2 regions of the Paenibacillus sp. KS1 genome follow, and region 1 is predicted to be linked to the other one. Evidence: predicted binding sites of a transcription regulator. Region 1 holds the regulator's gene; the other holds the start of a gene.
The links. The regulator CtsR, encoded in region 1, represses protease genes until heat stress. The targets are predictions, from matches to a motif close to ATGGTCAATAAAGGTCAAACA.

Region 1 (16,920 bases):
TGAAGGAAGGAACAGCGGTCATTACAGCTCGGGTTGGAACAGCAGAGGCCTCGAAGAAGGTAGTGGTTAAGCCTTTCCTGAAGCGCTATGTACAAATCAACTATGTTCGTCCAGACGCGAAATACGACAACTGGGGATTATGGGTATGGCAGACAGGTGTAAAAGATGACGGTCATGAGTTCCAGCATTTTGACAAAGGAATGGCGACTGCCATGATTGAAATCGCTCCAGAGTCTGAATCGATTGGGTTTATCGTCAAACGGGGCAACTGGGAAGAGAAAGATATCGATGCCAATCGCTTCATTAAGACGAGTGTGGATGACACGCTAACCAAGGTGTATGTATATAGTGGGCAGGAATCATTTCGGACGCTGCCTTCAGTAGCTGGCCCGGTTCAAGGGAAGAGTCAGGTTGCGTTCTATTATCGGGATGAAGCGTTGTTTGCGAGTGGAGCGCAGGATCGGATCACGCAGGCTGATATTGCGATCAACGGCAAGTCTTACTCGATGACGTACGATGCAGAAAACGAATGGTTCATCTACGTAATGAAGAACGCAGCGAAAGGCGATTATACGTACAAATTCTTCATTACCAAGGATGGAGTAACAAACGAACTGAATGATCCGCACAATACTGTAAACGGGCGCTCGATTGTCGTCGTGAGAGACCCAGGAACAGACCCAGGTACGAAGCCAGAAACGGGCACTGACACAGGAAGCGGCTCTGAAAACGAAAATGGCAGCAATGAACGAAACGGCGGGGCTGCTCAAGGGGGAACAGAAGAGTCATTTAAGGGAATGACCGTCACGAAAGATGGCGTTCGTTATGAGCCAACAACGTTGAATCTTCTGAAGAATGCTGACGGAACGACGACAGTTGAGCTGTTCATTCGAAATGAAGATATGGAAGAGATGTCTCGTTTGACGGGTTCGGCAACAGGAATGAGAACTTGGACAATTGCAGCGCCGTCGGAGTCAGAAGACGTTCGTATTCGAATCCCGATGAAGAAATTGAGTCAGGCAATGAAGGAACATACGCAATTGAACATTGTGGTACGCTCGGGAGCAGGCAGCTATCAACTTCCGATGAAACAGCTAGCAGATCTGAGCAATGGGAATGCATCACAATTGCTGACCGTGCACATGATGAAGCCTTCGGCTGAATTGCTGAAGGTGCTTACATCTGCAACATCCACACAGCCAGGTGCTCATTTGATGGCAGCTGTTCAGTTCCAGTTGCGTTTGGAGCAGGATGGGAAGCAGGAGCCAATTGCTGATCGTGCAGGCATTCTTACAACGGGCTCTATCCGACTGCCGAGCAGCCAAAGTGCTGGGAAGATGACAGCTGTAAAGTATAATGCAAAGACAAAGACATTCTCATTCGTTCCGTCCTGGATGGAGCGCACTGAGGGCGAATCGAATTCGATAATGAACATGAAGCACGATTATAACGGTATCTTCGCAGTACTCAAGTATGGACCGAGCTTCCATGATTTGAATGGCCATTGGGCGAAAGAAAATATGGAGCTGCTAGCTTCTAAGTTCATTATTCAAGGCAGAGGAAATGGACAGTTTGCCCCGAATGATATGGTAACTCGAGCAGAATTCACGTCCATGCTTGTGCGGGCGTTAGGCTATGGCGATGTCCAAGGACAGAAACTGTCCAAGGATGCCTTCATGGATGTGCCAGCATCAGCTTGGTATGCAGATGCACTTGTGACTGCGGTGCAACTGAAGCTTGTTGAGGGGGATGGTGACGGATCATTCCATCCGAATGCATCCATTACTCGCGAGGAATTGGCACAAATGCTTGTCAATGCTGCTCGTCTTGAAGGTCATCATCTGGAACTCTCAACTGGGTTCCTTAATGGCTACCAAGACCGCACGCTGCGTCCTAGCGGCAACGCTACACGAGCAGAAGCGGGAGTTGCATTGACCAGACTTCTCCTTGCTCTACAATATATTGCTGAATAGCACGACCATCACTCCCGTGTCATCCGTAAGGACGGCAGCGGGAGTTTTTATACTGGAACGAACGCAGGCATTCATTAGCTTGTTTCAATATGTTATTCACATGTGCATAATTGGACGAACATTGCGGTAAAATGTACACCATGCATATTTCTCAATGAACAAGCTGTGGAGAAGGGATAAATGAGTCTCCTTATGCACATTTAACCCATCATTTATCCACGAGTGTGGAGAAGTTCCCAGGTATCCACATATAGAGTTTCACGAATAGGGCTTACCATCAACCGTGTAATTGAATATATTGCGTAATTGAGATGGAATGAGCGTGTGCTTTTTAACCAAGAAGAAGGTTATCCACATCATCGTGTAGAATAGCTGATGAAATCGATCTAAAATAGTTGCAAAATCAAACGAGTGCGCTATAATAAAAATAAAGTCAAAGAAAGTCAAAGTCAGATTAATAGTCAAAAAAGTTCAAAATATTGCGCCAAACTAGAATAAGTGAGGCTTATATTTGGTTAAACCTAATATAGAGACTGCTGCAGGCGGAAAGGGGGGAGAAGATGCGCAACATTTCCGACCTAATCGAGCACTACTTGAAGCATATATTACTTGAGAGTTCGGAAGGTGCCGTTGAGATTCAGCGCAATGACTTGGCAGAACAATTCTCTTGTGTTCCATCGCAGATTAACTATGTGATCAGCACACGCTTTACGTTGGAGAAGGGTTATGTTGTTGAGAGCAAACGTGGAGGTGGAGGGTATATTCGCATTCAGCGAATTGACTTGCCAGCCCATCAAGCGATTCATAATCATTTGTGCGAATCCATTGGGGAGCAGATTGAGCAGAGCGCCGCTGAAGGTCTTATCTATCAACTAGAAGAAGCGGAATTCATCTCCCGCCGGGAAGCGAATCTGCTGCGGGCTGCTGTTTCTCGGGACAATATAACAGTAAAGCTTCCCTACCGCGACGAGATACGTGCCCGGCTGCTAAGGTCGATGCTGCTGGCACTGCTTAGCAAGTAGAGATGTAAGTATGTAAGATGGATGCTACCTATAAAGGAGGAGAGACGGTTATGGTGTGTCAACAATGTGGTCAGAAACCGGCTACCCTGCATTTTACGAAAATCATTAATGGACAGAAGACGGAGTTTCACATTTGTGAATCATGTGCCCGGGAAAAAGGCGAATGGATTCCAGGCACGGCGAACGGATTCTCCATCCATAATTTATTGTCGGGATTGCTTGATTTTGATCTGACAGGCAGCAAACAGGGAGCTAAGGAAGATGCGAAGCCACAGCCTATGCGCTGTGAGAAGTGCGGACTGACTTATGCACAGTTCGGTAAGCTCGGCCGCTTTGGCTGTGATGAATGCTACACCTTTTTCGGTGAGCGCTTAGATCCGCTATTGAAGCGGGTACATGGCAATACCGTTCACGTTGGCAAAATTCCGAAGCGTGGGGGAGGCCGAATTCAGCGCAGACGCGAGCTGGAAGAATTGAAGAAGCAGCTGCAGTTCAGTATTTTGCGTGAAGAGTTCGAAGAGGCCGCAACCTTGCGTGACCGTATTCGCGAGTTGGAGAAGCAGCCGCCAAGCGGTTCGGAGAGAAGCAGTTCATAGCAGTTCATAGCACCTAGGATACAAGCGCTATCGAGAGAGTAAGATGACAATAAGCAGTGCGAATTGGAAGGAGATGACGAGATGACAGAGCGACGATTTATTGAAGAAGCCCTAAGCGATTGGATGCGCGGCACGGGTCCAGATTCCGATATCGTCATCAGCAGCCGTATCCGTATAGCACGGAATATTAGCGGACTGCCGTTCCCACTCTTGGCTACGAATCAACAACAGGCCGAGGTGTTGGATCGTTTGTCAGCAGTCATGAAAGACCCGGAATTTGCGCAATTGAATCACTTTCATGAATTAGAGCTGGCAGAGCTTAGCGATACAGAGAAGCAAGTTCTAGTAGAGAAGCATTTGATATCCCCGAGTTTGGCAAATGAGTCCCGCAATGGCGCGGTCATTGTCAGTGAGGATGAGTCGATAAGCATCATGATTAACGAGGAAGATCATCTTCGTATTCAATGCCTATCTCCAGGGCTGCAAATTCGTGAGGCTTGGGAGCAGGCTAACCGCATCGATGATGTGTTTGAATCGCAAATCGACTACGCCTTCGATGAAAAGAGAGGTTTCTTAACGAGCTGCCCGACGAATGTGGGAACAGGAATACGGGCATCGGTGATGATGCATTTGCCAGCATTGGTAATGACACAGCAGATTAACCTCATGCTTCAGGCCGTTACCCAAGTTGGATTGGCGGTTAGAGGCATATACGGAGAAGGAAGCGAAGCGATCGGCAACCTGTTCCAAATATCAAATCAGATTACATTAGGCCAATCCGAATCTGAGATTATTGATAATTTGTACAGTGTTGTGAAGCAATTAATCGAGCATGAGAAGGCAGCTCGTGAACAGCTGCTGACAAGCAATAGCATGCGGCTTACGGATCGCATTTGCCGCTCATATGGAATTTTGAAGCATGCAGTTATTATGGATTCAAAAGAAGCCGCACAGCGGTTGTCCGACATTAGGCTTGGTTCTGACCTTGGCATCCTGCAGCATATTCAATCGTCACAACTGAATGAATTATTGGTCATGACACAGCCAGGCTTCTTACAATATAAATACAACACGACATTATCTCAAGAAGATCGGGATTCATATCGCGCGAAGATGATTCGCGAGACGTTATCCAAATCTAAATCATAATGTAATATGGAGGTGCAACACTTATGATGTTCGGTAGATTCACAGAACGTGCGCAGAAAGTATTGGCTTTGGCACAAGAAGAAGCAGTACGACTCGGGCATAACAATATCGGAACGGAGCATATTCTGCTTGGACTTATTCGCGAAGGGGAAGGCATCGCAGCTAAGGCACTTGTAGCGCTTGGCCTTGGATTGGAGAAGATTCAGGACGAAGTCGAAACCTTGATCGGGCGCGGTCAAGAACAGCCACTCAATATTGCATATACCCCGCGTGCGAAGAAAGTGATTGAGCTGTCCATGGATGAAGCGCGCAAGCTTGGCCACACTTATGTGGGTACAGAGCACATTCTGCTTGGCTTGATCCGGGAAGGAGAAGGCGTAGCAGCACGGGTGTTGAACAACCTTGGCATTAGCTTGAACAAGGCACGCCAACAAGTGCTGCAGCTGCTTGGAAGCAGCGAAGCGGTATCCAGCCATCATGGACAGTCCCAAAATGTAAGCACACCGACACTGGACAGCTTAGCTCGTGATCTGACAGCAGTAGCGAAGGAAGGCAATCTTGATCCGGTTATCGGCCGTTCGAAGGAAATTGAGCGCGTCATTCAAGTGCTTAGCCGCCGTACGAAGAACAACCCCGTACTTATCGGAGAGCCTGGGGTTGGTAAGACGGCCGTAGCAGAAGGTCTGGCACAGAAGATTATTAACAATGAAATTCCAGAGACGCTTCGCGATAAGCGTGTTATGACGCTTGATATGGGTTCGGTTGTAGCCGGAACGAAATACCGGGGTGAATTCGAGGATCGCCTGAAGAAGATCATGGATGAAATCCGCCAAGCAGGCAATGTCATCCTGTTCATCGATGAATTGCATACGCTCATCGGTGCCGGCGGTGCTGAAGGCGCCATTGATGCATCGAACATTTTGAAGCCTGCATTGGCTCGTGGAGAGCTGCAGTGCATTGGGGCGACAACACTTGATGAGTACCGCAAATATATCGAGAAGGATGCAGCGCTCGAACGCCGCTTCCAGCCGATTACGGTTGACCAGCCTACTCCAGAGGAAGCAATCCAGATCTTGACTGGGCTGCGTGATCGTTATGAAGCCCATCACCGTGTGAAAATTACAGATGAGGCAATTGAGCAAGCGGTGAAGCTCTCGGATCGTTATATTACAGACCGCTTCCTGCCGGATAAGGCAATTGACTTGATTGATGAAGCGAGCTCGAAAGTTCGCCTTCATTCGTATACAGTACCACCAAATTTGAAAGAGCTTGAAGCGCGTCTGGAAGACATCCGCAAAGAGAAGGACGCATCTGTGCAAAGCCAAGAATTCGAGAAAGCCGCTGCGCTGCGTGATACGGAGCAGAAGATGCGCGAAGAACTGGAGACCGTTCGCAACCAGTGGAAAGAGAAGCAGGGACGCGTGGATTCTGAAGTTACGCCAGAGGATATTGCTCATGTCGTAGCGAGCTGGACCGGAATTCCAGTATTGAAGCTGAAGGAAGAAGAGACAGAGCGCTTGCTCAAGATGGAAGAGATTCTTCATGAGCGTGTCATCGGCCAAGATGAAGCAGTGAAGGCAGTGAGCCGTGCAATCCGCCGTGCGCGTGCAGGGCTGAAGGATCCGAAGCGTCCGATGGGTTCTTTCATCTTCCTTGGCCCAACTGGGGTAGGTAAGACTGAGCTTGCTCGTGCCTTGGCCGAATCTTTGTTCGGTGATGAGAACGCGGTAATCCGAATTGATATGTCCGAATACATGGAGAAGCATTCGACAGCTCGTCTCGTCGGAGCGCCTCCGGGATATGTCGGCTATGAAGAGGGCGGCCAATTGACGGAGAAGGTTCGCCGTAAGCCATACTCAGTCGTCTTGTTGGACGAAATCGAGAAGGCACATCCAGAAGTATTTAACATTTTGCTTCAAGTGTTGGAAGATGGCCGTCTCACCGATTCGAAGGGACGTGTAGTTGACTTCCGTAACACGCTTATCATCCTGACATCCAACGTTGGGGCCGAAGCAATTAAGCGTAATTCTACGCTTGGCTTCACTGCAGTTGATGATGCAGGCAAAGACTACAACAACATGAAGGATAAAGTGATGGGTGAATTGAAGAAGAGCTTCCGCCCAGAATTCTTGAACCGGATTGATGAAATTATCGTGTTCCACTCCTTGGAGCAGAAGCACATCGCTGAAATCGTATCCTTGATGGCTGGTGAGCTTCGCAAGCGTCTGAAGGAACAGGATGTTGATTTCCAATTGACAGACAATGCGAAGAATTTCCTCGCGAAGGAAGGCTTTGATCCAGCGTATGGCGCCCGTCCATTGCGTAGAGCGATTCAGAAGCATATCGAGGATCGCCTGTCAGAGGAATTGTTGAAGGGTACTGTCAGCAAGGGCGATGCCGTCGTCATCGACGAGAAAGATGGCGAGCTGCTCGTCCTGCGCAACAACGAGGTTAACACAGCACATGTATAATGAACTGTAGTATTTAGGAAAGAATCGTACTTTCTCCCTCCCGGAGGAAGGTACGGTTCTTTTTTTCTTCGTTATTTATTGCTCCACATATGCCTGTTTCTGCTTGCGATATGCTAAAGCACTTTATCCTCCTTCTTAAAAATGGTAAACTAATGAGTAATGAGTAACGAGGTACCTGTTTGCGGACATGGCGACCGACGACTTGCAGCATATTGATTAGGAGTGTCGGCTTCATGGCCAAAGTGAAAACGAAATTTTTCTGTACGGAATGTGGATACGAAACACCGAAATGGATGGGGAAATGCCCTGGCTGCGGTGAGTGGAATACGATGGTGGAAGAGCGGGAGACAGTCATTAAGACAGCAGGTGTGCATTCTTCCTTGATTCAAACGAAAGAAAAGCCGCAATCTATCATACACATAGAAAGTGGACGTGAACCTAGACTCACTACGACACTTAGTGAGTTGAACCGCGTACTGGGCGGCGGTGTTGTTCCTGGATCACTTATTCTAGTGGGGGGCGACCCGGGTATCGGGAAGTCAACACTTCTACTGCAGACTTCCAATGCACTGGCTGCCAGCGGCCTCAAGGTGCTGTACGTATCTGGTGAGGAATCGATGCGTCAGACGAAGCTGCGGGCAGATCGTCTTGGTGTCTTGTCGGAGAACTTATTCGTCCTCAGTGAGACGAATCTGCAATATATCGAGGAGGCGCTTGAGGCGGCGCAGCCTGACTTCCTCGTTATCGACTCCATCCAGACCGTCTTCCAACCTTCGGTGGAATCAGCTCCCGGCAGTGTTGCACAAGTACGCGAATGCACAAGCACATTCATGCGCATCGCTAAAGGGAAGGGCATCGCAACTGTCCTTGTTGGACATGTGACGAAGGAAGGTGCGATTGCCGGTCCGCGGCTGCTGGAGCATATGGTCGATTGTGTCCTTTATTTCGAAGGAGAGCGGCATCATTCCTATCGCATTTTGCGGGCTGTAAAGAACCGGTTCGGTTCGACCAATGAGATAGGAATCTTCGAGATGACGGAGGGTGGACTGGTCGAGGTGAAGAACCCATCCGAGATGTTCCTGCAGGAGAGACCGCTAGGTGTTGCAGGATCCACGGTTGTAGCCAGCCTTGAGGGAACCCGTCCCGTCCTTGTTGAGATGCAGGCGCTCGTATCGGCGACGAACTTCCCTTCTCCGCGGAGGATGGCGACAGGGATTGATCATCATCGTCTGGCGCTTATTATTGCGGTGCTGGAGAAGCGAATGGGAATGTTCCTGCAGAATCAGGATGCATACGTGAATGTAGCGGGTGGAATTAAGCTTGATGAGCCAGCTGTTGACTTGGCTATGGCGGTTGCAATTGCTTCGAGCTTCCGAGATATGCCGACACAACCATTCGATGTTGTCTTTGGCGAAGTGGGGTTAACCGGTGAAGTGCGTGGGGTATCTCGTGCAGAACAGCGAGTGAAGGAAGCAGAGAAGCTTGGATTCAAGCGCATTATATTACCAGAGAAGAGCTTGCGCGGCTGGAAGCCGCCTGCCAATATTGAGATTATTGGAGTAAATACGGTTGCTGAAGCATTAGCTGTGGCGTTAGGTTAGGGGGCATAGATATAGAATGAAGGAAAGCCAACTGGATATTATGAACGACCTGCTGCGGATGGTCGCACCAGGAACGCCTTTCCGCGACGGGCTTGAGAATGTGCTGCGCGCGAAGACAGGGGCACTTATTGTCGTTGGATACAGTCCAGAAGTAATGGAAGTTGTAGACGGGGGATTCTCCATTAACTGTGACTTCTCACCGAGCTACTTGTACGAACTGGCCAAGATGGACGGCGCCATTATCTTGAGTGAAGACATTAAGCGGATATTATATGCGAACACACAGCTCATTCCGGATTCCTCCATTCCATCTACGGAGACAGGCATCCGGCACCGGACAGCGGAGCGGGTAGCGAAGCAGACGGGGAAGCTGGTAGTCTCCATCTCCCAGCGCCGGAATGTCATTACACTGTACCAAGGCAGTCTGCGTTATGCACTTAAGGAGATTGGCGTTATTCTCACGAAGGCGAACCAAGCGATTCAGACATTGGAAAAATATAAGGTTGTGCTTGTACAAGGCATGACAAATTTAACTGCATCCGAGTTCGAAGAATTGGTTACCTTATACGATGTCGTAAACGTTGTGCAACGTATTGAGATGGTGTTACGTATTAAGATGGAGATCAAGCGTTACATCAACGAACTGGGAACAGAGGGACGTCTTATCAGCATGCAGCTCGAAGAGCTCGTAAGCAACACCGAAGAAGACGCTTGGCTGCTGTTGAAGGATTATGCCCGGGACGGAAGCGATGAGAAGGTACGTGAGATCATAGCCCAACTTAAGAAATGCACGGCAGATGAACTGCTTGATACCCATCATTTAATAAGACTGCTCGGTTACCCGACGACGAGCACGATTCAGGAAGAATCCGTTTCGCCGCGCGGTTACCGCGTTCTTAGCAAGATACCAAGACTTCCTAATGTCATTATTCACAACTTAGTCGAAACCTTCCAATACCTCCCTCATGTCATGATGGCAACGATTGAGGAATTGGATGAAGTAGACGGCATTGGCGAAGTTCGCGCTCGTGCGATTAAGGAAGGGCTTAAGCGGATTCAGGAGCAGGTCTTCATTGACAGGCAAATTTGATTTTCCTACAATGAAAGGACGTACGTTGGGCATAGTAAAATTAGAGGTGAACCTATGATTACAAAGTCCATTCCGAGCTTGTTTACGATCGGTAACTTGTTTCTCGGAATCATTTCCATCATGCTTGCGTTTCACGATGACTACAACTTAGCAGCTCTTATGATTATTATTGCCATGTTGCTCGACGGATTGGATGGGCGTGTAGCAAGAGCATTGAACGCACAGAGTGAATTCGGCAAGGAGCTTGACTCCCTATCCGATGTGATTTCATTCGGTGTAGCGCCAGCCTTTATTATGTATGCCGTCGCTTTTACAGATAGTAACCCGGTGCTGGCTTGCATCGTTACCGCAATCTTCCCGATTTGTGGTGCGCTGCGACTTGCACGCTTCAACGTTAAGGATGGTATTCCGGGGTATTTCATCGGCTTGCCAATCCCAGCGGCTGGCGGTGTGGCATGTACACTTGCCTTGTTCCATGAGAACATCCCAGCGGCTTATCTTATGATAGCGATGATTTTATTATCTTACTTAATGGTTAGTACTGTGAAATATCCGAACTTCAAGAAAGTCGGTATTCCGAAGAAGGCCATCTGGATTACGCCTTTTGTTATTGCAGGGGCAGTAGCGATCGCGGTATGGCAGCCAGAACAGACACCGAAGCTGATTTTTGTGCCGTTGGTACTGTATGCGCTGCTTGGTTTAAAAAAAAACGTTAGAATGCTGAATCGCCGCCGCAAGAAACAGCTTGATGCGGAAGAGTGGTACCAGTCGAAGCATTCTTAAGCGAATAAACCCAAAAGAAAAGCACTTGCAGTCCATAATTGGGCGGCAGGTGCTTTTTGTGTTGTATATGATTTCCGTTCCAATTATCTTGTATCAATTTTCAGTTCTTCTTCATTCCATTAGGACAGGTTGAATATCCCGAGAGTTTGGCACTTGCTCGATTCCTGTTTGACGACATCGTCAAGATCAATATCAAGCAGATTGCACAGGGCAGACATATAGAATAGGTGCTTGCCAAGCTCGCTCTTCACAACATCCTTGCAGTTCTCGCATAAGTGACCTTGAACATGTGATTCAAGAGATTGCTTCGCTTGATCCATATCCATGTCGTCATGGTAGGGCTGCCGCTTCGCATGCAGCTCCAAGCAGCCACATTCTGTTATGGCTTTCGTTACCGTGCGGTTTACCGAGGCGTCAGACTGTCCGTATTTCGAAAGAATGTCCAGCAAGCTTCGGTGTCTTAACAATAAATCGCCGACTTGATCCTGCAAAGATTGCAAACTGGAAGTACTCATTACTCATCCACCTCTATTCATGGAATCGTGGTTCGGCCCGAGCCATACTGCTCAAGGGACTCACGTTATTTCAGCTCTCCCCATTCCGTACTACTCCCCTATTATACGACTAGGATTTCCTACATTTCAACTTCGCCTCGAATTTAAAAATGTAAGAATGGACGATTAGGAGCGAGAGGGTTGGGCCATAATTGTAAAGATATTCAAATTAGATAAGGAGGTGGACTTCGTGTTCAGACGATTATTTTATGCGGTTGCAGGATTGATCGGAGCATGGAGTGGGACAGAGTTCCATCGGTATTGGAATATGCAGACAATGGAGTTTTCGTCATTATCCAACCCGGGAATAACTTCTAACGGACTGTTATGGGCACTTGGCGGGGCATTTTGCTTTATTGTGATGGGTCGTGCACTTTTTACGCCATTGGCACGGTTATGGGGCAGCTTGGAAGAACGCATGGTGAATATGTCAGCAGGGATGCTGGTGATTGGAGCTTCTGGCGCATTGATGGGACTGTCCTTTGGGGGGTTGCTTGTACCGCTATTTGAGCCGTTTGGGACAGTAGGGCGTATGGTATCGGTTTGTATGATTGTCCTGCTGTCAGCAGCAGGGTTGCAAGCAGCACTTATGAAGCAGGATGAGATTGTAAAGTGGGTCTCCGCCTTCCGCATGCCTGAACGAGGTGAAGAGAAGAGCAGAGGAATGGAAGAACATAAGATCTTGGATACAAGCGTCATCATTGATGGTCGCATCGCAGATATATGCAAGACCGGATTCATTGAAGGGACAATCGTCATTCCTGAATTCGTCTTAGAGGAGTTGCAGCATATCGCGGATTCGTCGGACTTGCTCAAGCGGAACCGTGGACGCAGAGGGTTGGACATTCTGAATAAAATTCAAAAAGAACTGGAAGTAAAAGTACTCATTTATGAAGGAGACTTTGACGAAATCTCGGAGGTAGACAGCAAGCTGGTTAAGCTCGCGAAGCTGCTAAAGGGGAAAGTCGTCACGAATGATTTCAACTTGAACAAGGTATGTGAGCTGCAGGGAGTATCAGTGCTCAATATTAACGATCTAGCCAACGCTGTGAAGCCAGTGGTTCTCCCAGGAGAAGAGATTGTTGTTCAAGTCATCAAGGATGGTAAGGAACATGGTCAAGGTGTAGCCTACTTGGATGATGGTACGATGATCGTCGTTGAGGGCGGCAGAGATTATATCGGCATGACGATGGAGGTTCTGGTGACCAGTGTACTTCAGACGTCAGCAGGACGAATGATATTTGCTAAGCCAAAACTGTTGGAAAAAGCCCAATAAACAGGTATGATGGGGATACTACCATCATGGGGGTTAGTAAGGATGGACAGAGGGTTTGGCGTGGTCATAGTCGCTGCTGGCAGAGGCACGCGCATGGGCACGGAAGAGAGTAAGCAGTATTTGCATTTACAGGATAAGCCAGTAATCATCCATACCGTAGAGCGGTTTCAGTCCATGGAGGAGTGCGAATCGATCGCATGGGTAACCACGGAACAGGATTATGCGCGCTGCGAAGCATGGGTGAAACAATACGGATTGCATAAGGTTCAAGACATCGTTACAGGAGGCAAGGAACGTCAGCATTCAGTATATGCTGGCTTGCAGGCTCTGAAAGCGCGTGGACTCGAATATGTGTGCATCCATGATGGTGTACGGCCCTTTGTAGAGCCGGGCAGAGTAAGCGCATGTTACGATGCGGCCCGGCAGCACAGAGCGGCCGTATTGGCCGTTCCGGTCAAGGATACCATTAAGCAGGTGGACAAGTCCGGTATTATTACGGCAACACCCGATCGCAGCAGCTTATGGGCGATTCAGACACCACAGGCTTTCCGGCTTGCTGATGTAATGGCTGCTCATGAGCTCGCGGAGCAGGAGCAATTCGTGGGAACGGATGATGCGATGCTTGTTGAGCGGATGGGAATTGCTGTTCACGTAGTGGAGGGGAGCTACACGAACATTAAGCTAACGACGCCGGATGATCTGGATTGGGCTGCATGGTGGCTGTCTCGTCATGAAGCTTAGCGAAATTGAATGTTGAGGCAGAAGGAGAGGGAGGCTTACGTATGATTAGAGTGGGACAGGGATTCGACGTGCACCAGTTAGTAGAGGGACGGCCGTGCATTATTGGCGGCGTTCGTATTCCTTACGAGAAGGGATTGCTTGGGCATTCAGATGCTGATGTGCTTCTGCATACGGTAAGTGATGCAATTCTGGGCGCACTAGGATTAGGGGATATCGGCAAGCATTTTCCAGATACGGATCCTGCATTCAAGGATGCGGACAGCATGAAGCTGTTAGAGCATGTATGGCAGCTAGCTATTGAGCGCGGTTATCGACTAGGCAACATCGATTGCACGATTATTGCACAGAAACCGAAGATGCTGCCGCATATTCCAGCGATGGTAGCGAATATCGCTCGCGCTCTCGGCGCAGAGGATTCGCAGGTGAATGTGAAGGCTACGACAACGGAACAATTAGGATTTGCTGGACGCGGTGAGGGAATCGCCGCACAGGCTGTTGTCTGCTTATTTCACAATATGGTATGATGAAATGATTAATGGAAAGACAAAGTACGGGAGTGAAGCAATCATGAATAACGATATTCGAGTTCGTTACGCACCAAGCCCTACAGGACACTTACATATTGGTAATACGCGTACGGCATTGTTTAACTATTTGTTCGCACGTCACCATGGGGGTAAGTTCATCGTTCGCATCGAGGATACGGACGTGAAGCGCAATGTGGAAGGCGGAGAAGAGAACCAATTTACGTACATGAAGTGGCTCGGCATGGATTGGGATGAGAGCATTGATGTAGGCGGGGATTTCGGCCCGTACCGTCAGACGGAGCGCTTGGATATCTATAATAAATATGTGGACGAGCTTCTAGAGCGCGGGCTTGCCTATCGCTGCTATTGTACGGAAGAAGAGCTTGCAGCGGAGCGGGAAGCACAAGTTGAACGCGGCGAAACACCGAAGTATTCCGGCAAGTGCTGTAGCTTGTCCGCTGAGGATCATGCACACCTGGAGGCAGAAGGCCGCAAGCCTAGCATCCGCTTCCGCGTGCCGCAAGGACGCTCGTATACCTTTAATGATATGGTTAAAGGTGAAATTACGTTTGAATCCGATACAACAGGCGACTGGGTTATCGTGAAGAAGGACGGTATACCGACTTATAACTTCGCGGTTGTCATCGATGACCATTTGATGCGGATGTCTCACATTTTGCGTGGAGAAGATCATGTGACGAATACGCTTCGCCAATTGATGATCTTTGAAGCGTTTGGATGGGAAGCGCCTGTATTTGGACATATGACGCTCATCGTAAATGAGAATCACAAGAAGCTCAGCAAACGGGATGAGTCGATCATTCAATTTATTGAACAATATGAGCAGCTCGGCTACTTGCCAGAGGCAATGGTTAACTTCATCGCATTGCTTGGCTGGTCACCAAAAGGGGAAGAAGAGATCTTCTCAATGGAGGAGCTCATCTCGATCTTTGACGAGACGCGCTTGTCCAAGAGCCCTGCTGTTTTTGATACGAATAAGCTGACGCATATTAATAATACGTATATGAAGAAAGCAGAACCTGATCGCATTGCGGCATTGTCGATTCCTCACCTCCAGCGTGCAGGACGCTTGCCAGAGCAGCTGAATGAAGAACAGCAAGCTTGGGCGGCTGCACTTGTGAAGCTGTATCAGGAGCAAATGAACTGTGCATCCGACATTGTGGAATTGTCGGAGATGTTCTTCCGTGAAGAACTTGTCATCGACGAAGAAGCTAAGGCAGTGCTCGCTGAAGAGCAGGTTCCTACCGTATTGGCAGCACTTCGTGCGAAGCTGGAAGCTGCAACGACTTGGGATGCAGATACGATCAAGGTATCCTTGAAGGAAGTTCAGAAGGAAACAGGCGCCAAGGGCAAAGGTCTGTTCATGCCGGTTCGTGTTGCAGTATCTGGGCAAATGCACGGCCGTGATTTGAATGAGACGATTGTTCTGCTTGGTAAAGAGAAGGTCCTAGCTCGCTTGAATGGATAGATCAGATTTGATGTTTTTGGATAGGATTTGATTCGAATGCACATGCGGATAACTTTCATCGATTGTTATTGTCATGCAGTAGGAGCTTCGAATATACTTAACGATAGAATCCTTTTCATTATTTCGTTCTGAAGGAAAGTCATGCTTCGTACAGTATGATTGAGCATACTAATAATAGCGTTGAACGGGAGAGTATAAGCGGGATAAAAATGAACAGAGAGAACGATCGAGATAAGGTAGACTATGGATCTGGTGTCCATCGCTCCTTACAGGCTGTGAGTCGTTCCATTTTTAAGCTTATGCGATGCACCCGGAAGCTCCGTCCTTGAGCATGTACCTGGTACATGGGTAGGGGGTGGCGAATCATCCGCGTTAAGGATGTTCAAGAGGGGCAACAAGTATTTGGCTATGTCATGGTTCTGTATCCGGTGTAAGTGGAGGATAGATATACGATGGCAATAGCGAGATATGATGTTGTCCAAGCAGAGTGGAACCGCGCATCGCGTCTCTGCAGCATCATGCTGCAGGGGCGTTTTTTATTGTGATGAATTTATGTATCCGCTTGTGTGTATGAGAGAGAGGAATGCTAACTCAATTCGCTGAGTTCCGGGGGGGACAGAGCATGTGGCGTGTCATTCGAAGAATGAAATCCGATGTGCAGGCGGTGTTCGATAACGACCCGGCGGCGCGCAACCGATTCGAAGTAATCTTTACCTATTCAGGCCTGCATGCGATCTGGGCGCATCTCATTGCACATCGGTTCTATCGTTGGCGCTGGTTTACGACTGCGCGCATTATTTCGCAAATAAGCCGGTTCATGACGGGAATTGAAATACATCCTGGAGCGAGGATTGGCCAAAGACTGTTTATTGACCATGGCATGGGAGTTGTCATTGGTGAAACCTGTGAGATTGGCGATGATGTAGTCATTTACCAAGGCGTAACACTTGGAGGTACGGGGAAAGAGAAGGGGAAGCGGCATCCGACGATTGGGAACAATGTCGTCATTGCTTCTGGATCGAAAGTGCTTGGCTCCTTCACTATTGGAGACAATTCAAGCATTGGTGCCAATTCCGTCGTGCTCCGGGAAGTACCGCCGAACTGTACAGTCGTGGGCATTCCGGGACGTGTAGTGAAGCAGGATGGAGTGCGCATTGACCGCTTGAACCATGCCCAACTGCCTGACCCAGTGATTGATATGCTTCGAAGCATGCAGATTGAGATGGATGCATTGAAGGCTGAACTGTACCAACTTAAGCATCCCAAAGGCAGCGACGCTGATATTGCAGAGACTGAAATTCAAGAAAGCATACCAGTAGAGGAGTCTGTCCAACAACCGAGGAAAGAACTTGAGAAAGTGAATAAATAAATGCCCGAACATCAAGGAGGAGTGACTTGCATGACTTTGCACATTTATAATACGCTGACACGTACGAAAGAGCCGTTTCAGCCGATAGATCCGGATCGCATTACGATGTATGTATGCGGGCCAACTGTGTATGACTATATCCATATCGGAAATGCGCGGCCTGCGATCTTTTTTGACGTTGTTCGCCGTTATTTAGAGACGCTGGATTACGAAGTAAACTACATCGTGAATTTCACAGATGTTGATGACAAGCTGATCCGCAAAGCAGCTGAACTTGGA
Region 2 (16,920 bases), on a different contig from region 1:
AATCCGCCAAGGTATGTGTACAAAGGCATATCCAATGCATGTGCAGCAGCGCGAGCTACAGCCATGGATACAGCCAAGATTGCGTTAGCACCCAATTTGCCTTTGTTAGGCGTGCCATCAAGCTCGATCATCGCTTTGTCGATTGCAACTTGGTCAAGAGCATCGTAACCGATGATTTCTGGAGCGATAATTTCGTTTACGTTTTTAACAGCGTTCTCTACGCCTTTACCAACGTAACGGCCTTTGTCGCCATCGCGAAGCTCAACTGCTTCGTGGGCACCAGTGGATGCACCGGAAGGTACGATTGCACGGCCGAAGCCGCCGGATTCCAATTTTACTTCTACTTCTACCGTAGGGTTACCACGGGAGTCAAGCACTTCGCGTGCGTATACGTCCATAATCATTGTCATGGTGTGTACAACTCCTTTTTTGATTGTTTATAGATAAATTACTATATATCTAGGTAAGTTGTAAAACTTACTTCTTAATCATGGTTTGTCCAGTCATCTCTGCTGGCTGAGGAACGTTCATCAAGTCAAGAATCGTCGGAGCGATGTCTGCCAAGATGCCGCCTTCGCGCAATTCCACGTCATTCGAAGTAACGATGAATGGAACCGGGTTCGTCGTATGTGCAGTGAATGGACGGCCTTGCTCGTCGAATACCATATCCGCGTTGCCGTGATCCGCCGTAATGAGGCAGACGCCGCCTTTCGCCAATACCGCTTCAACTACCTTGCCCATGCACTCATCCGTAGCTTCTACGGCCTTGATTGTTGGTTCCAGCATACCGGAGTGACCAACCATATCAGGATTGGCGAAGTTCAGGATAATCGTATCGAACTGGTCAGAGTTGATTTCGTTCACAGCTGCTTCTGCAACTTCGTAAGCACTCATTTCAGGCTGCAGGTCGTAAGTTGCTACCTTAGGCGAGTTGATAAGCACACGCTTCTCACCAGGAAGTTCAACGTCACGGCCGCCGCTGAAGAAGAACGTTACGTGCGGATACTTCTCAGTTTCCGCAATGCGAAGCTGCTTCTTGCCATGCTGCACGAGCACTTCACCAAGCGTGTTGTCCAACTCTTTTGGAGAGTAAGCAACATATCCGCCAACTGTTTCTGCGAACAGCGTAAGCGCAACGAAATGCAAGTTCTTAGGAAACTTGTCGCCACGATCGAAGCCGCGGAAATCATCGTTGGTGAACACTTGGCCAAGCTGGATCGCACGGTCTGGGCGGAAGTTCATGAATACGACGGAGTCGCCTTCTTGAACCAAGCCAACCGGCTGATCGTTCTCATCCACAATTACCGTAGGCATAACGAACTCGTCATATACGGATTGGGAATAAGATTCTTCAACTGCAGCAATTGGATCGCGGTATTTTGGGCCTTCGCCGTATACCATTGCGCGGTACGATTTCTCAACACGTTCCCAGCGCTTGTCGCGATCCATCGCATAGTAGCGGCCTTGAACCGTAGCGATACGGCCTATGCCAACTTCAGCGATGTTGGCTTGCAGCTTTTCGATATATCCGCGGGAGCTATCAGGCGCAACATCACGGCCATCCAAGAATGCGTGAATGTATACGTCCTTCAAGCCTTCACGCGCACAGAGATCGAGCATCGCAAGCGCGTGGTCGATATGGCTGTGTACGCCACCATCAGACAACAATCCGTAAATGTGAAGCGCCTTGTTGTTCTCCTTCGCAGTCTTCACTGCTGCAAGCAGTGTTTCGTTCGAGAAGAAGTCGCCCTCACGGATCGATTTCGTAATACGAGTCAGGTCTTGATATACGATGCGGCCTGCACCGATGTTCAAGTGACCTACCTCGGAGTTCCCCATTTGACCTTCTGGCAAGCCTACCGCTTCGCCGCAAGCTGTCAGTGTCGTATGAGGGAATTGGCTCATGTAACGGTCGTAGTTTGGCTTGTTCGCTTGCGCGACTGCGTTGCCAACGAGTGTATCGCGAAGTCCGAAGCCGTCCATGATGATAAGGGCTACCGGTCTAGGTGCGGGCATCTTACTTCGCCCCTTCCACCAAGGAGATGAAGGAAGCTGGTTGCAAGCTTGCGCCACCTACCAATGCGCCGTCAATATCACTTTCTGCCATGTATTCACGTACATTTTCCGGTTTTACGCTTCCGCCGTATTGAATGCGAACAGCAGCAGCAACTTCATCATTGTACAAGCCCTTCACAACGCTGCGGATGTAGCTGATAACTTCATTCGCGTCTTTCGCTGTGGAGGATTTGCCTGTACCGATCGCCCAGATTGGCTCATAAGCGATGACAGCTTCTTTTGCTTGTTCAACAGACAATCCTTGGAATGCTGCTTCTGTTTGCACTTTGCACACGTCGTTCGTTTTGCCGGATTCACGCTCTTCAAGCGACTCACCCACGCATACGATTGGCGTCAAGCCATGACGGAATGCTGCATGCATTTTTTTGTTTACTGTTTCATCAGTTTCCGCGAAGTATGCACGACGCTCGGAATGACCGATAATGACGTAGTGTACGCCAAGGTCTTTCAACATAGCGCCGGAAATTTCGCCTGTGAATGCACCGGAATCTTCAAAGTGAAGGTTTTGTGCACCAATCTTGATGCTTGTGCCTTTCACTGCTTCAACCAATGCTGGCAAGTTTGTAAATGGTGCGCAGAGTACGCTCTCTACGCCTTCCACTTCTGCTTTGCCTTTCACTTCGGATACGAAAGCGACAGCTTCCGATACCGTTTTGAACATTTTCCAGTTCCCTGCGATAATCGGTTGTCTCACACGATTCACTCCTTTACGCATAAGGGAGCGGCCGAAGCCGCCATCCCCTTACTTGCTCTCTTACTTATCGTTCAATGCAACCACGCCTGGCAATGCTTTGCCTTCCATGAATTCAAGGGAAGCGCCGCCGCCTGTGGAGATGTGATCCATTTTATCTTTCAGCTTGAACTTCTCAACCGCTGCTGCAGAGTCGCCGCCGCCGATGATTGTGTAACCAGCAGTTTCCGCACATGCTTCTGCTACTGCACGCGTACCATGAGAGAACGGCTCGATTTCGAATACGCCCATAGGTCCGTTCCATACAACAAGCTTGGAATTCTTGATAACATCAGCATAGATTTCACGAGTTTTCGGACCGATGTCAATGCCTTCCCATTCTGCAGGAATGCTGTCGATCGCTACCACTTGTGTGTTTGCATCTGCACTGAAGTCATCTGTAACTACGATATCTACTGGCAAGTAGAGGTTTTTGCCAAGTTCTTTGGCTTTCTCGATGAAGCCTAAAGCAACATCAAGCTTCTCGTTGTCGACAAGCGACTTCCCGATTTCGTTGCCTTGTGCTTTGAAGAATGTGTATGTCAAGCCGCCACCGATCACGATATTGTCGGCGATTTCCAACATTTTGTTGATAACGTCGATTTTATCTTTAACCTTGGAACCGCCTACGATTGCCGTAAATGGACGCTCAGGGTTTGTCAGCGCTTTGCTAAGTACAGTCAATTCTTTCTCCATCAACAGACCGGACACGGCTGGCAAGTGATGTGCGATGCCTTCAGTGGATGCATGTGCACGGTGAGCCGCGCCGAACGCGTCGTTCACAAACAAGTCCGCAAGTTCTGCGAAGGCTTTAGCCAATTCTGGATCGTTCTTCTCTTCGCCTTTGTGGAAACGAACGTTTTCAAGCACGACAACGTCGCCGTTTTCCATTTTTGCAATTTCAGCTTTTACGTTTTCACCAATTGACTCGTCAAGCTTCTTAACGGGCTTACCAAGCAGTTCGCCAAGACGTACTGCTGCAGGTGTCAGACGCATGGAATCCACAACTTCGCCCTTCGGACGACCCATGTGGCTTGCCAAAATAACTTTCGCACCTTGTTCCACCAAATAGTTAATTGTCGGCAGCGTTTCGCGTACACGTGTATCATCCGTAATCACACCATTTTCCAATGGAACGTTGAAATCTACACGTACAAATACGCGCTTACCCTTAACTTCTACATCACGCACACTTTTCTTGTTCATCCCCGTGTTCCTCCTATCGTCGATTACACCGGCACACGCCTCTCTCTGGTGTGTTGTTCGGTATGTTCTGTGTTCTTGTTCTGTATGGGTTCCATCTAAATCTTTCTCTCTATATATCGTATATCGTTCGTTAGTATGTTCTGGTTTCTCTCTGTACTCTCTATCTCTGTATATCTAAAAATCTGTGTCCGCACTGGTTCTCGATATGCTCTAGGCACTATAAGGATCAAAAGAGGAGGCCTGAACGGTCACTCCTCTTTGATTGTAAGTGCTATGCGATTACAGACCTTTTTTTGCGATGAAAGCTGCCAAGTCTACAACGCGGTTGGAGTAGCCCCACTCGTTGTCGTACCAGGATACAACTTTAACCAAGTTTCCGCCGATTACCATCGTTGTCAAAGCATCGATAGTGGAGGAAGCTGGGTCGCCGTTGAAGTCGCTGGATACCAATGGCTCTTCAGTGTAGTTCAAGATGCCTTTCAATGGGCCTTCAGCTGCTTCTTTCAAAGCTGCGTTTACTTCTTCAACAGTAACGTCTTTCTTAAGTTCTACTACCAAGTCTGTAACAGACACGTTAGGAGTAGGAACGCGCATGGACATACCGTTCAATTTGCCTTTCAATTCAGGCAATACAAGGGATACCGCTTTAGCAGCACCAGTTGTAGTAGGGATGATGTTTTGAGCTGCTGCACGAGCACGACGCAAGTCTTTGTGCGGCAAGTCAAGAACGTTTTGGTCGTTAGTGTAGGAGTGAATTGTGTTCATCATACCTTTTTCGATACCAAACTTGTCGTTCAATACTTTAGCGAATGGCGCCAAGCAGTTTGTTGTGCAAGAAGCGTTGGAGATGATTGTATGGCTTGCAGCATCATACTTATCTTCGTTAACGCCCATAACGATTGTGATATCTTCGTTAGTAGCAGGTGCGGAGATAATAACTTTCTTCGCGCCGCCTTTCAAGTGCATTTCAGCTTTGTCTTTCGCTGTGAAGATACCAGTGGACTCAACAACGATTTCAACGCCGTTAGCGCCCCAAGGCAAGTTCTCAGGGTTGCGCTCAGCGAATACTTTCACTTCGCGGCCGTTAACAACCAAAGCGCCTTCTTTAGCTTCTACTGTAGCTTCGAATTTGCCATGAGTTGTGTCATATTTCAACAGGTGAGCCAGAGTGTTTACATCTGTCAAATCGTTGATTGCAACGATTTCTACTTCTGAATTGTTCAATGCTGCGCGGAATACGTTACGTCCGATACGACCAAAGCCGTTAATACCAACTTTAACCATTGATGATTCCTCCCATTTCCTTCGCAATTTTTTTATATATCTCAAGACGGCCTGTAAGGCACATCGAGACCACAATGTTTCAATACTTCAACTGCTGCTGCTTCATCAATAACGAGAATGTCTTCGTGTCCTGCACGAAGCACTGCAGTAATCGATTCACCTTTGCTCTGACCTCCAGCAATGGCAATGACTACCTCCATACGAGAGATGTCCTCTAGGCGAAGGCCCAGTGTTAGCATCGTATGAACGACATGCCCGTCTCGGTCAAAATAATACCCGAAAGCTTCTGCAAGCGCCCCTTCTTCGAGCAGCTGCTGGATCGTCTCTTCATCCGCACGGCGGCGCTTCGCCATAACGAGAGCTTCTCCAATGCCATGCACGACAATGCGTGCTTGGCGAATTACTCGCAAAATGTCTTGGATGTTCGGTTCCTGCTTAAGCGACTGGTACGCTTCCTCACTCAGCAAATCCGGCACATGCAAGAGCCGATACTGAGCGCCTACGCGCTTCGCCATCGTGGATGCGATTGTGTTCGCTTGGTATTCCAAGCTCTCCCCAAGTCCCCCACGTGCGGGTACGAACCAATTGCCTTTCAACGGTGATGAACTCGTCAATTGATCTGCCATTGCAGCCAATGTGGAGCCGCCTGTCACCGCCACGACATCTTCCTTGTCCATTACGCTGCTGAGCGCTCTACAAGCCGCTTGCCCGAGTTCTTGCTTCACGGCAGGCGATACATCCGAATTGCCGGGTACGACAATGACCTGCTTCAAACCGAATGCTTGGCGGATACTCTCCTCCAGCTGGCGCATCCCGAGCAATTCGCCCATCACGGATTCCAGCTTCCGGACAAGTTGCCGGCCTTCATCAGTGATTCGCATACCCGTGTTATCCGAATCAATCAGGCCTTGCGCCTTCAATAAATCGGTCTCTGCACGGAGCACACGCTCGGTCATCTGCAATGACGTTGCCAGCGTTCTTCTCCCAATGGAGTCGGACAACATGATTTGATGCAGGATGGTGTAACGCTTCTTCAACAGTTCAATGAGTTCAGGTAGAAGTCGCTTCTGTATTTCTAACCACTCACGCATTCTCTCCACTCCTGCTTCCCATAAGCAACCATTGGACTAAAAACGTCCCATCTCTACATTTTTTGTCCCACCACTATTCTACCGAATAACGCAGCAACTTGCAAGTATCCTGAACCCCTGATTTTGCGCCCAAAATCGCGAATTCTCTGCCTATAAACAACTTCTATAATAAGCAAGCAATATCGAAGTTATTCATTATCAGACAACATATCTAGAAGGGCATACGACTGCCTATGATGTAATTAACCCAAAATACGACAAGTTAATACATATTTCGCAAAAATTTTAGACATTCCTCAGTATAGACATTAATGACGGACATCATGCCCTGCTCGTACCTGCGTTTAAAAAGTTTTGAGCTTTCCTTCACATCCTGTTCGCTCTCTACTTCCCCATGTAGTTTAGACATCGACATTGCTCACTTAGATCGGGCAACATCCACCTTATTTGGCACCGTCCACTTATTATAGAAAGAATTCAACCGTTCCCTCCTTAAAAGTTAAAACCTTAATTATGGTCGAAGGATCCTTTCTGCGGTGCCAATGCAATCATCTCTGTATCCCAGTAATCAGTGGGCACTTCCAAACTTCCCGTTTTTAATAAATATTCAGTGGCGCTCACTTGACTTTGTTATACGCTTTCTTATATAATAAATTTTGCTCTTGTATGAATGCGCCCGTGGTCCAATGGATATGACGTAGGCCTCCGGAGCCTGAGATCAAGGTTCGATTCCTTGCGGGCGCGCCATTTACACTCCTGTCCTTATTTGGTACAGGATAAGAAGCTACGTTACGCATACATTTAGGTGAATAAGCACGGAAGTAACATCTTGAATTTTGCAGAAGCGAAACGATAGATGTTTTTTTCTCTACATAGTTTGACCATCTTTGACTTTTTGTTTCAAGTCCTTTATATTGAATGTGTAATGATATTAGTTAGGAGGGGTTATCTTGAGTTATGTACCCGTAGTTGTTGAACAGACGAATCGTGGCGAAAGATCCTATGATATTTACTCTCGATTGTTGAAGGATCGCATCATCTTCCTCGGAACAGAAGTGAACGATCTCGTGGCGAATTCGATTATCGCCCAGCTGTTGTTCTTGGCTGCAGATGACCCGGAGAAGGATATTCATTTGTACATCAATAGCCCAGGCGGTTCAATCTCAGCCGGCATGGCCATATACGATACAATGCAGCACATCAAGCCGGACGTATCTACGATTTGCGTGGGTTTGGCAGCTTCCATGGGAGCGTTCCTGCTTAATGCAGGTGCCAAGGGCAAGCGTTTCGCCCTGCCGAACAGCGAAATTATGATTCATCAGCCGCTTGGCGGAGCACAAGGGCAAGCGTCCGATATCGAGATTCGCGCACGGCGCATCTTGAAGATGCGCGACACGTTGAACAAAATTTTGGCGGATCGCACAGGTCAACCACTTGAGCGCGTGGAGCGCGATACGGATCGCGACTACTTCATGTCTGCCCAAGAAGCGTATGAATACGGTCTGGTTGATAAGGTTCTTGGCAAAGAGTAAACAGTAAACGTGATACAGCCTCTCTCATGCGATCTATTTTGCATGTAGAGAGGCTGTTTTTTATTGCTTATTTCAACTGACATGAATAACGAAAAGCTAGGTTTACTTAGGTAAGAATGATCGGCAATGACTCGAAACCGAACATAAACTCGCTCTGGATGCGCTTCAACGGCTTGGAATGATCACATTGGTAGTTCGGGAAACGATCGAGCATTGCATTCAACGCTATCCTCGCTTCCAGCCGTGCAAGTTGGGCCCCCAGGCAGAAGTGGATACCATGACCAAACGCTAAATGCGGGTTTGGCTGACGACGAATATGGAAGAGATCTGGCTGCTCGAACACAGACTCGTCATGATTCGCTGACCCGATCCACAACATGACGAACTGCCCTTCAGTTAACATCATGCCATCTACTTCCACATCCTTCTTCACACGGCGAAACATTAACTGTACCGGCGAGGTAAACCGCAGCACTACTTCAATAGCGCCAGGCAGTAAAGAACGATCGGATCTAATATCGTCCCATGCGATGCGCTCACTGTCGAAACACGCTAGAGCAGAAGAGAGCAAATTCGTTGTCGTTTCATTACCAGCTACTAGCAGCAAAATACAGAACCCAATGAGTTCAAAGGGGGACAACGGTTCTCCGTCTGACGTTGCATGCACAAGCCTAGTGATCAGATCATCCTGTGGATTACGACGGCGTTCTTCTGCGATCGCCTCGAAATATACAGCCATCTCCTTCTGGCAATTACTATTGCGGTCAATGTCACCACTCACCGATGCCTCCGACCATTCCCGAAACTGATCTCGATCGTGTACCGGTATGCCGAGTATTTCTGCGATTACAATAATCGGGAGCGGAACTGCGAAGTCTTGAACTGCATCCATTCGTCCATTGCTTTCCACCTTATCTAGAAGCTCATCCGCCAATGCTTCAATTCGTGGAATCATCTTTTCAATGGATCTAGGTGTGAAGGCTTGCGAGACTAATGTTCGAAGCTGGCTATGCTTCTGCGGATCAGTGCGGAGGATGCTGTATTCGATCGGCCGCTTGTCTTCGCTTCGCAATTCGGAGGAAAAATGATTGTAATCAGCAAATATCCTCTTAATATGATCGTATCGGTACGCATGCCAGAACGTTCCCCCCAGCAGCTGAGGATTCTCTGAACGCAACAGAGAGCTCTCTGACCACAACAAAGGACTCTCTGACCGCATAGTTTTGTAATGAGATAATGGCAGCACTTCATGCTCTTGAATCCATTTCATCATTCAACCTCTCCCCTCCTTAACCATGCAACATAGCTTCAGTCACAACTCTTCCTCATTTACAGGGATTCGAAATAATATATTGCATTAAAACTAATATATGTAAATAATAACCTACATAGACCTAGGCCTGTATGCACTGAAACAACTTCGGGTCGACCTGTTACAAACCGAATTCAATTCATTTAGCTACAAAAAAAGGACCGCATCGCGCAAACGCCGATGCGGTCTATATATGTTCTAGGGGTAAACTGTAAACCATGAGAAAGATGAAACGGATCACCTTGTGCAACGGAAGACTCCGGTTGACCAAGGTCAGTAATCGCTGCCGGCAACCCTCCTTCGCAAGAACTCATCTGTCATTCGGTCCATTGTTAGAATACTAGAGTTACATTAAAGAAAACTGAACCGAACCTTAAAATAAGATAAAAAGCAATTCCCTCAATGGCAATACACCTATAATGTCCACCCTACAGAAATTGTTGTACACACCAGGAAATCATTCCATTTCCGATTGGAATCGTTTACAATATGAATATTGCCGCTTTTTTTCAATTTCTCGCTTTACAGATGAAGCGAAACGTATACAATAATTACAAATCATCAACATTTCTTCTCTATTAGATTGTCTTCTTACTTATTGCCAGATCCACTTCATAGCAAGATTACATCAAGAGACTACTAGGAGGCTTGTCAGGATGAGTTGGAACTATTTTCGGTCGAAGCTGCTATTACAGTACATATGGTCGTATATATTGATTTTTCTCATCCCATTAGTGGTTCTCACGATCTTCATCTATCAAAATGCCGTCAACAATCTTCGTTCCGAAATCGAGCAATCGAACGTGAACCAGCTCAATCAGGTGAAGCTGAACATCGATTCTCGCATGACGGAGCTTCGAGACATTGCTTCTCGCATTGCTTATGATGAACAATTGACACCTTATATGATACGACATCCCTATTACAGCCGCGATGCGATATCCGCGCTCGGCAAATATAAAGCGAACAGTTCCATTCTAGAAGAGCTATTCCTTTTCTACAGGAACAGCCACGCCATCTACTCGTCAAAAGGAATGACCAATGTAGATGTCCTCTTTGATCAATACTATCTATTCGAGGACTGGAGCAAGAAGGATATTATTAAGGAGCTGGAAACTGAGCTCTATCCTGTCGTACGACCAGCGGAATCCGTTAACTTGAGCATGAATATTACCAAGTCCATGCTTGCATACATCATACCGATAACGCCTAATAGCTCTTCCCCGCACGGAACCGTGCTGTTCCTGATGGAGGAATCGAAGCTAACGGGGCTTATGGACACCATTCTGAATGGATTCAAAGGCAATACCTACATCTTCGACGATAAGGGCCGTGTGCTTACCCAGAATAATCATGGAGAGCCTATCCCAAAAACTGAGATTCACTTGCTGTCAGAGCTCGGGCCCGGCATCCATAGCTTGAAGCTGGATAATATGCAGCAATCCATTGTTTCTGTTAAATCTTCTATGAATGGGTGGACCTATGTGACGGCTATGCCGAGCGAGCAATTTTTCGGGCGTGTGTTCCATATTCAGACCTTCTTCATGCTCGCGTTCGCTGTAGTGGTCATCGCCGGCATTCTAGCAGCCATAATCCTGGCACGCAAGCAATACCATCCAATCCATGATCTTATGGAATTTGCTTTGTTGAATGAAGAAGCCTCTGCTGCACAGCCGGCACCTAAGAGACGCAATGAGTTGGAGTGGATTCGTAAAACTCTGCATGACTATAGTGCCCGCGTCGATATTCAAGAGCCATTTGCCCGAAATCAATTCCTGCTCATGCTGCTCAAGCATGGGAAGCTGGACAACCCAGAATCTGCACATATTATGGAGATGATCGGCATTGAACTGACAGGCAAGTACTATTTCATCATTGCAATCTCTTGGGACGAGTATCCTGGCGTCGCAGATGCCTTGCAGCATCGTCAGCAGATTGTAGAACTGCTCGAGGAGATCGAAATTCCGGAATACGGTGCACACGCATATGGCATTGAGCTGCCGCATTTTGATCAATTCGCCCTCATCGTCAGTATGAATGAGGACTCAAGAATCTCCGTGGAGCACCAGATGGAACAAATCGTCGAAGCTCTTCGAATAATCGTGATGGAGAGCACGCACCTCATCCCATCCATTGGTGTTGGTAATGCCTATGAGGATGCAGCGCTCTTGAATCAGTCTTATATCGAATCAGCTTCTGCGCTGGAATATCGTATGGCGAACGGCAAGGGCAGCATTACGTATTTCAACAAGCTGTCCCATACACCAAACGATACGTTCTGGATCGCTAAGGACTCTCTGCTTAAGCTTACACAAAGCTTGAAGCAGGGCAATGATACCGTTGCAATGCAAATGATTGAAGCGATATTCAACAAGCTGAAGGCAGAGCGCGTATCGATATCACTCCTTCGCTGTATTTGCTTCGATATTATGAATACCTTGTTGAAGACAGCGTCTGAGCTCGGCTTGAACGAGTTAATTCGCGATATTCCGAGCTTTACCTCCTTCGAGTCACTGGAGGAGCTTGAGAAGAAGCTTCAGCTCTTGGCCGCACATATTTGCGAACAAGTAGAGCGCAACTCGGAAAATGAACAGCTCTCTTTAATGGACAGCGTTATTGCACACGTCGATCAACAATATACCGACTACAGCTTGAGCTTGGAAGCAATCGCACAGAAGTTCTCTATCTCTTCCTCTTATCTCAGCCGTTCGTTCAAGGAGAAGACAGGCAGCAACTTCTCTCAATATATATGGCAGCGCCGCATGGATGAGGTCATTCGCCAGCTGCTGACGACTAGTGATCCGCTTAAGGACATCATCGTCAGGGTCGGATATTTGGATACACCGAACTTTATTCGCAAGTTCAAAAAAGAGACGGGATATACACCAGGCCAATACCGAAAGCTTCATGCTTCAAGCGAGCAAGCAAAAGCTGCCGCAGATGCGGACGATGAATCTATAAGCTAAGTGCATACGTACAAAGAAAACGAGCACCAAAGGCAGAATAGGAAGCCTAAGGTGCTCGTTTTCTTTCCGATTAGCTTATTTCACAATTTACGAGGTTACAACTAGTGTTTATTTCCCTGAGTTCCATTGGTCATAGGCTTTTTGATAAATCTCAACGATTTTCTCAGCGCCCATCTTCTTCAATGTACCTATATACTTATCCCAATTCGCAAGCGGTTCTTGCCCTGTTACGAACTTCGCTTCCATTTGCTTCACGTAAGTGTCGAGGTCAGAGCGCAAGCTCGATACTTGCTGCTGATCAGCCTCGGACAAATATACGCTCGGGAATGGAACTTTCGCGATCGGATTGATTTTTTCCTCTGTTTCTTTCTTCAACCACTTCTCGAATTCGCCTTCGAATCCGCGTTTCACTTCTTCTGTCATGACTTTCGGAACGATCGTACCGTAGTCCGGCGTCAAAGTTGCACGATAGTCCTCACGATCCTTACCATCCGGTACCGGAAGTTGTTTCTTTGTATGGTCTTCCTTGTTTGCATACTCCCACAGCGTGCCTTCCGGGCCATAGCTAAGCAATTCAGAGCCTTCTACCGAATAGAAGAAGTCTACCCAACGCATGGTTGCTTCTGGGTTTTTGTTCTTGTTCGTAATCGCGAATACGCCCTTCATCAAACCTGGATGCTTCGCTGCGACCGGTTCGCCCATCTCGCTTTTCACAGGAGCGTACATCGGGTCAGTCATGCTAGGCTCGCCGCCCAATGTGAAGTAGGCATGGTAATCAGCGAACAATGCCACTTGATTATTTTTCCCTTTTGCTTTCTTTTGCTCATCCGTTTGGGAGAAGGTTTCATGATCTAACAATTCTTCGTTCCACAACTTGTTCAAGAACGTAAGATAGCCTTTGTATCCTTCCTCCATTGGAGAGTAGTGAACTTTTCCTGCTTTATCCGCATAGATGAATTCGCCATACATCCCCCAAGAGCCGAACAACCACATGCGAATGTCGTCAAGCTTAACGGAAACAAGCGGAATTTCATCCTTCTTGCCATTTCCGTTCGGATCTTCTTCTTTTACCCGTTTCAAGTATGTGTATAGTTCATCCGTTGTGGATGGTACTTTGTCCATGCCAAGCTTCTTCAAGAACTTGCCGTTATACCACAATGGACCACGATACCAGCCTGCATCCAAATCAATGCTTGGCAAGGAATAGATATGTCCATCCGGCGTCGTAATCGACTTGCGAATATCTGGATTGTCATTCAGGATTTTGTTCAAATTCGGTGCATACTTCTCAATAAGTCCTTCCAAAGGAATCAGTACGCCTTGGCTGCTTCCATAGTTGATTTCATCTGCAGACTGCAATTGACCGGAGAAGAACACATCAGGATAATCGCCACTAGCAAATACAAGGTTGCGCTTTGTATCAAAGCTGTCGAGAGGTGCATTTCGGTATTCGAACTTAATGCCAGTCTTCTCTTCCATTTGCTTTAGCAAGGCCATATCCTTCCAGTTTTGAATCCCTACGTCTTGTCCCATCATCGTAAGTGTAATAGGTTCCTTGACGATCGGGAAGCCTTCTTGATTTAAGTTGCTAAGTGCTTCCTCGCTACCTTTGCTTCCCTCTGCGGCAGGCTTGTCTGACGATCCGCATCCTGCGAGCATTGTGAAGATCAAGGTCATAGACATCAACAATGCCCACGTTTTTTTCCATTTTTGCATGGCAATGATCCTCCCTTTTGATGATTATTATACTCTTTGTCCTGCTTCTATAATAAGCAAAGGCGAGCCTTCGTTTATTACCGTTCATAGATTCGACAATGACAACGTACATATCTTTCATGCTCACTAGACGAAATAGAGAGATTCGTTACTGATGAATTCTACTCTGGATACATTCACAAGCGCATTCTAAAATTTGCAACAGTCTGTTCAAGCTATCCTTTGACCGATCCAATCATAACCCCTTGCACGAAGTACCGCTGCAAGAATGGGTATACCACGATAACCGGTAACGTCGAAACAATAATGACCGAATATTTGACGAGCGATGCGATTTCTGCCTTGTTGTTTAGCGCAGCGGCAACCGAACTACTTACCGCAGCACCAGTCGTTTCTGCCGACATTTCCTGCAGAACAAGAATTTGACGCAGGATCATTTGCAGTGGATATTTCGACTCTTCATTCAAATAAATGAGAGCGCCAAAGTAGCTGTTCCAATGTCCAACCCCATAGAATAATGCCATAACGGCTATGATCGGAGCTGACAACGGCAAAATAATCTGCAGGAATAACCGCATGTTGGTACAGCCGTCAATGCTTGCTGCTTCCTGAAGTTCTCTAGGTATCGTGGATTGGAAGAATGTCCGTGCCACGATGATGTTCCAGACTGATGCTGCACCCGGCAAAATTAACGCCCACATACTGTTGATTAGCCCCAATGCTTTAATCAACAGATATCCCGGAACTAATCCGCCACCGAAGAACATTGTAAACAGAAACATCCCCATAAAGAAGTTACGTCCAATGAAATCCGATCGACTCAATGCGTATGCTGCCGGTAACGTTACGGCTAGGTTAACGCACGTACCTACAACGGTATATAAAATGGTGTTCCCATAACCACTCCATATTTTTGAGTTCTCGAACACGCGAGCGTATCCGTCAAATGTGATTCCTTTTGGGAACAGCCACATTTCACCGGAGGCTACCATCTTCGGATCACTGATAGAAGCGCTTAGAATATACAACACAGGATACAATACAAGAATCAAAGCTATCGTTAAATAAATATAGTTACATACGATAAAAATCTTGTCCGCTCTCGTTTCTTTCACAGTAGCAGCCATGTTCCATCCTCCTCCTTCCTACCACAAGCTTGTTTCGCTCGTGCGTCGCGCGATTTGGTTAACAACGATGAGCAAAATAGCATTAACGATCGAGTTAAATAAACCTATCGCCGTGGAGAAGCTGTACTGCGCATCTACTAAACCGGAACGATATACGAATGTCGATATGACATCAGAAGATTCCATGTTGAGTGGGTTTTGCAAGAGCAATATTTTCTCAAATCCGACACCAAGAATGCTGCCCATGTTCAAAATGAGCAAGATTGTAATCGTTGGAATAATTGCCGGAATGTTAATATGCCAGATACGCTGGAACCGGTTCGCACCGTCCACGACGGCTGCTTCGTGCAGCTGTGGATCGACACCGGACAAGGCTGCCAAATAAATGATTGTCCCCCAGCCTGTACCCTGCCACACACCAGACAAGACATACATTGTCTTAAACCATGCCGGATCCGTAAGGAAAGAGGCCGGTTCAAATCCGAAGAACTTAATGATATGAATGATGATACCAGTTGAAGGAGACAGGAACGTAATAATGATACCTGCCATGACGACAACGGAAATGAAGTGCGGTGCATAGGTTATCGTCTGTACCGTTCGCTTGAATATCCCATCCTTAACTTCATTAAAGGCAAGCGCCAATATAATTGGCAGCGGGAAGCCTATCGCCAGCTCATACAAGCTGATGCTCAGCGTATTCCACAGCAGATCCCAGAAGTAGTACGAGTTGAAGAAGCGCTCGAAGTGGTCGAATCCGACCCATGGGCTCCCCATAATCCCTTTCGCTGGGATGAAGTTTTTGAATGCAATTTGAATCCCGTACATCGGGCCGTAATGGAAAATGAGGAAGTACAAAAATGCAGGAGCAATAAATAAATACAACTCCCAATTCTGAAGCATCTTCTTCCACGTCGGTTTCTTCTTATTTGGAACCACGTTCATTGAAAGGGCACTCTGTCCATTTCCTTGCATCGTGTCCACTCCCTCCCTTCAAATGATGGCATGGTTGGCACAGTCACTTTCATTGATGAAACGATGAACTGTGCATGAAGCCATGCTAACGCTTTCATGAGAACATTTTAGGCATCCTTTACCAATATCGTAAATATGTCGATTCCGCATTGTCGTTAACATATCCTTTACAACCGCGCCACTGCGCGTTTTTTGATCACGCACCCTGCGTCGGTACTACCTCAGTTGCAGGCGAAATTGGTACATTTTGATGTTACCGATCACACACCATATATTACACATTGTCAGGAAAAACATATCGAACAAGGCTGAATACAACGCTTAATGTTCCGCTTCCAACCCTTCCATCTATTGCTGAATTCTACATCAGGATGTATGATAGTTCTATGATCATAGAACTAATGAATTTATAAACTTACATACATGGACACATGTATAAGAAAGGGGAATGATTCAATTGTCTACTTATCTTCTTGTCCACGGAGCATGGGATGGCGGATTTGTATGGAGGGAAGTCGCATCCCTGCTTCGACAAGCTGGTCATGATGTGTACACTCCCTCCCTCACTGGACTTGGAGAGCGAACACATCTAGCTCATCCAGACATTGATCTCCATACATTCATTCAGGATATTGTAGGGGTCTTCACTTATGAACAGCTCGAGGATGTTATTCTTGTTGGACACAGCTTCTCCGGAATGGTAATCACCGGTGTAGCTGAAATTGTGCCTGATCGAATCAAGCAGCTGGTCTATGTTGATGCCATGCTTCCCCGGCATGGAGAGTCTGTTGCGACTCTCTCAGCTCCATACTTGGATAATCCCTATCCAAGTACTGCAGATGGCGACACACCGGCGTTTATTGCACCACCTAACTTAACAGATCCGCGTAAATCGCCAATGCCGA

Region 2: clpP (ATP-dependent Clp endopeptidase proteolytic subunit ClpP) is a predicted target of CtsR. The motif match lies at 7,262-7,282, and genes of this name have one in related genera.

What each region holds. Positions count from the first base shown of each region.
Region 1 is NZ_MAIS01000025.1:50,032-66,951, reverse strand. Features, by position in the region: gene pulA (type I pullulanase) at 1-1,973, shown strand, start outside; gene BBG47_RS10905 (CtsR family transcriptional regulator) at 2,534-2,995, shown strand; gene mcsA (protein-arginine kinase activator protein McsA) at 3,046-3,591, shown strand; gene mcsB (protein-arginine kinase McsB) at 3,673-4,740, shown strand; gene clpC (ATP-dependent protease ATP-binding subunit ClpC) at 4,764-7,211, shown strand; gene radA (DNA repair protein RadA) at 7,445-8,812, shown strand; gene disA (DNA integrity scanning diadenylate cyclase DisA) at 8,829-9,902, shown strand; gene pssA (CDP-diacylglycerol--serine O-phosphatidyltransferase) at 9,957-10,685, shown strand; gene BBG47_RS10870 (nucleoside triphosphate pyrophosphohydrolase family protein) at 10,805-11,200, opposite strand; gene BBG47_RS10865 (PIN/TRAM domain-containing protein) at 11,430-12,515, shown strand; gene ispD (2-C-methyl-D-erythritol 4-phosphate cytidylyltransferase) at 12,558-13,256, shown strand; gene ispF (2-C-methyl-D-erythritol 2,4-cyclodiphosphate synthase) at 13,298-13,780, shown strand; gene gltX (glutamate--tRNA ligase) at 13,824-15,272, shown strand; gene cysE (serine O-acetyltransferase) at 15,895-16,641, shown strand; gene cysS (cysteine--tRNA ligase) at 16,672-16,920, shown strand, end outside.
Region 2 is NZ_MAIS01000037.1:34,025-50,944, reverse strand. Features, by position in the region: gene eno (phosphopyruvate hydratase) at 1-410, opposite strand, end outside; gene gpmI (2,3-bisphosphoglycerate-independent phosphoglycerate mutase) at 478-2,016, opposite strand; gene tpiA (triose-phosphate isomerase) at 2,018-2,770, opposite strand; gene BBG47_RS14275 (phosphoglycerate kinase) at 2,831-4,012, opposite strand; gene gap (type I glyceraldehyde-3-phosphate dehydrogenase) at 4,292-5,296, opposite strand; gene BBG47_RS14265 (sugar-binding transcriptional regulator) at 5,338-6,387, opposite strand; tRNA gene BBG47_RS14260 (tRNA-Arg) at 7,060-7,134, shown strand; gene clpP (ATP-dependent Clp endopeptidase proteolytic subunit ClpP) at 7,338-7,919, shown strand; gene BBG47_RS14250 (cytochrome P450) at 8,026-9,192, opposite strand; gene BBG47_RS14245 (helix-turn-helix domain-containing protein) at 9,888-12,197, shown strand; gene BBG47_RS14240 (extracellular solute-binding protein) at 12,306-13,913, opposite strand; gene BBG47_RS14235 (carbohydrate ABC transporter permease) at 14,129-15,040, opposite strand; gene BBG47_RS14230 (ABC transporter permease) at 15,059-16,015, opposite strand; gene BBG47_RS14225 (alpha/beta fold hydrolase) at 16,473-16,920, shown strand, end outside.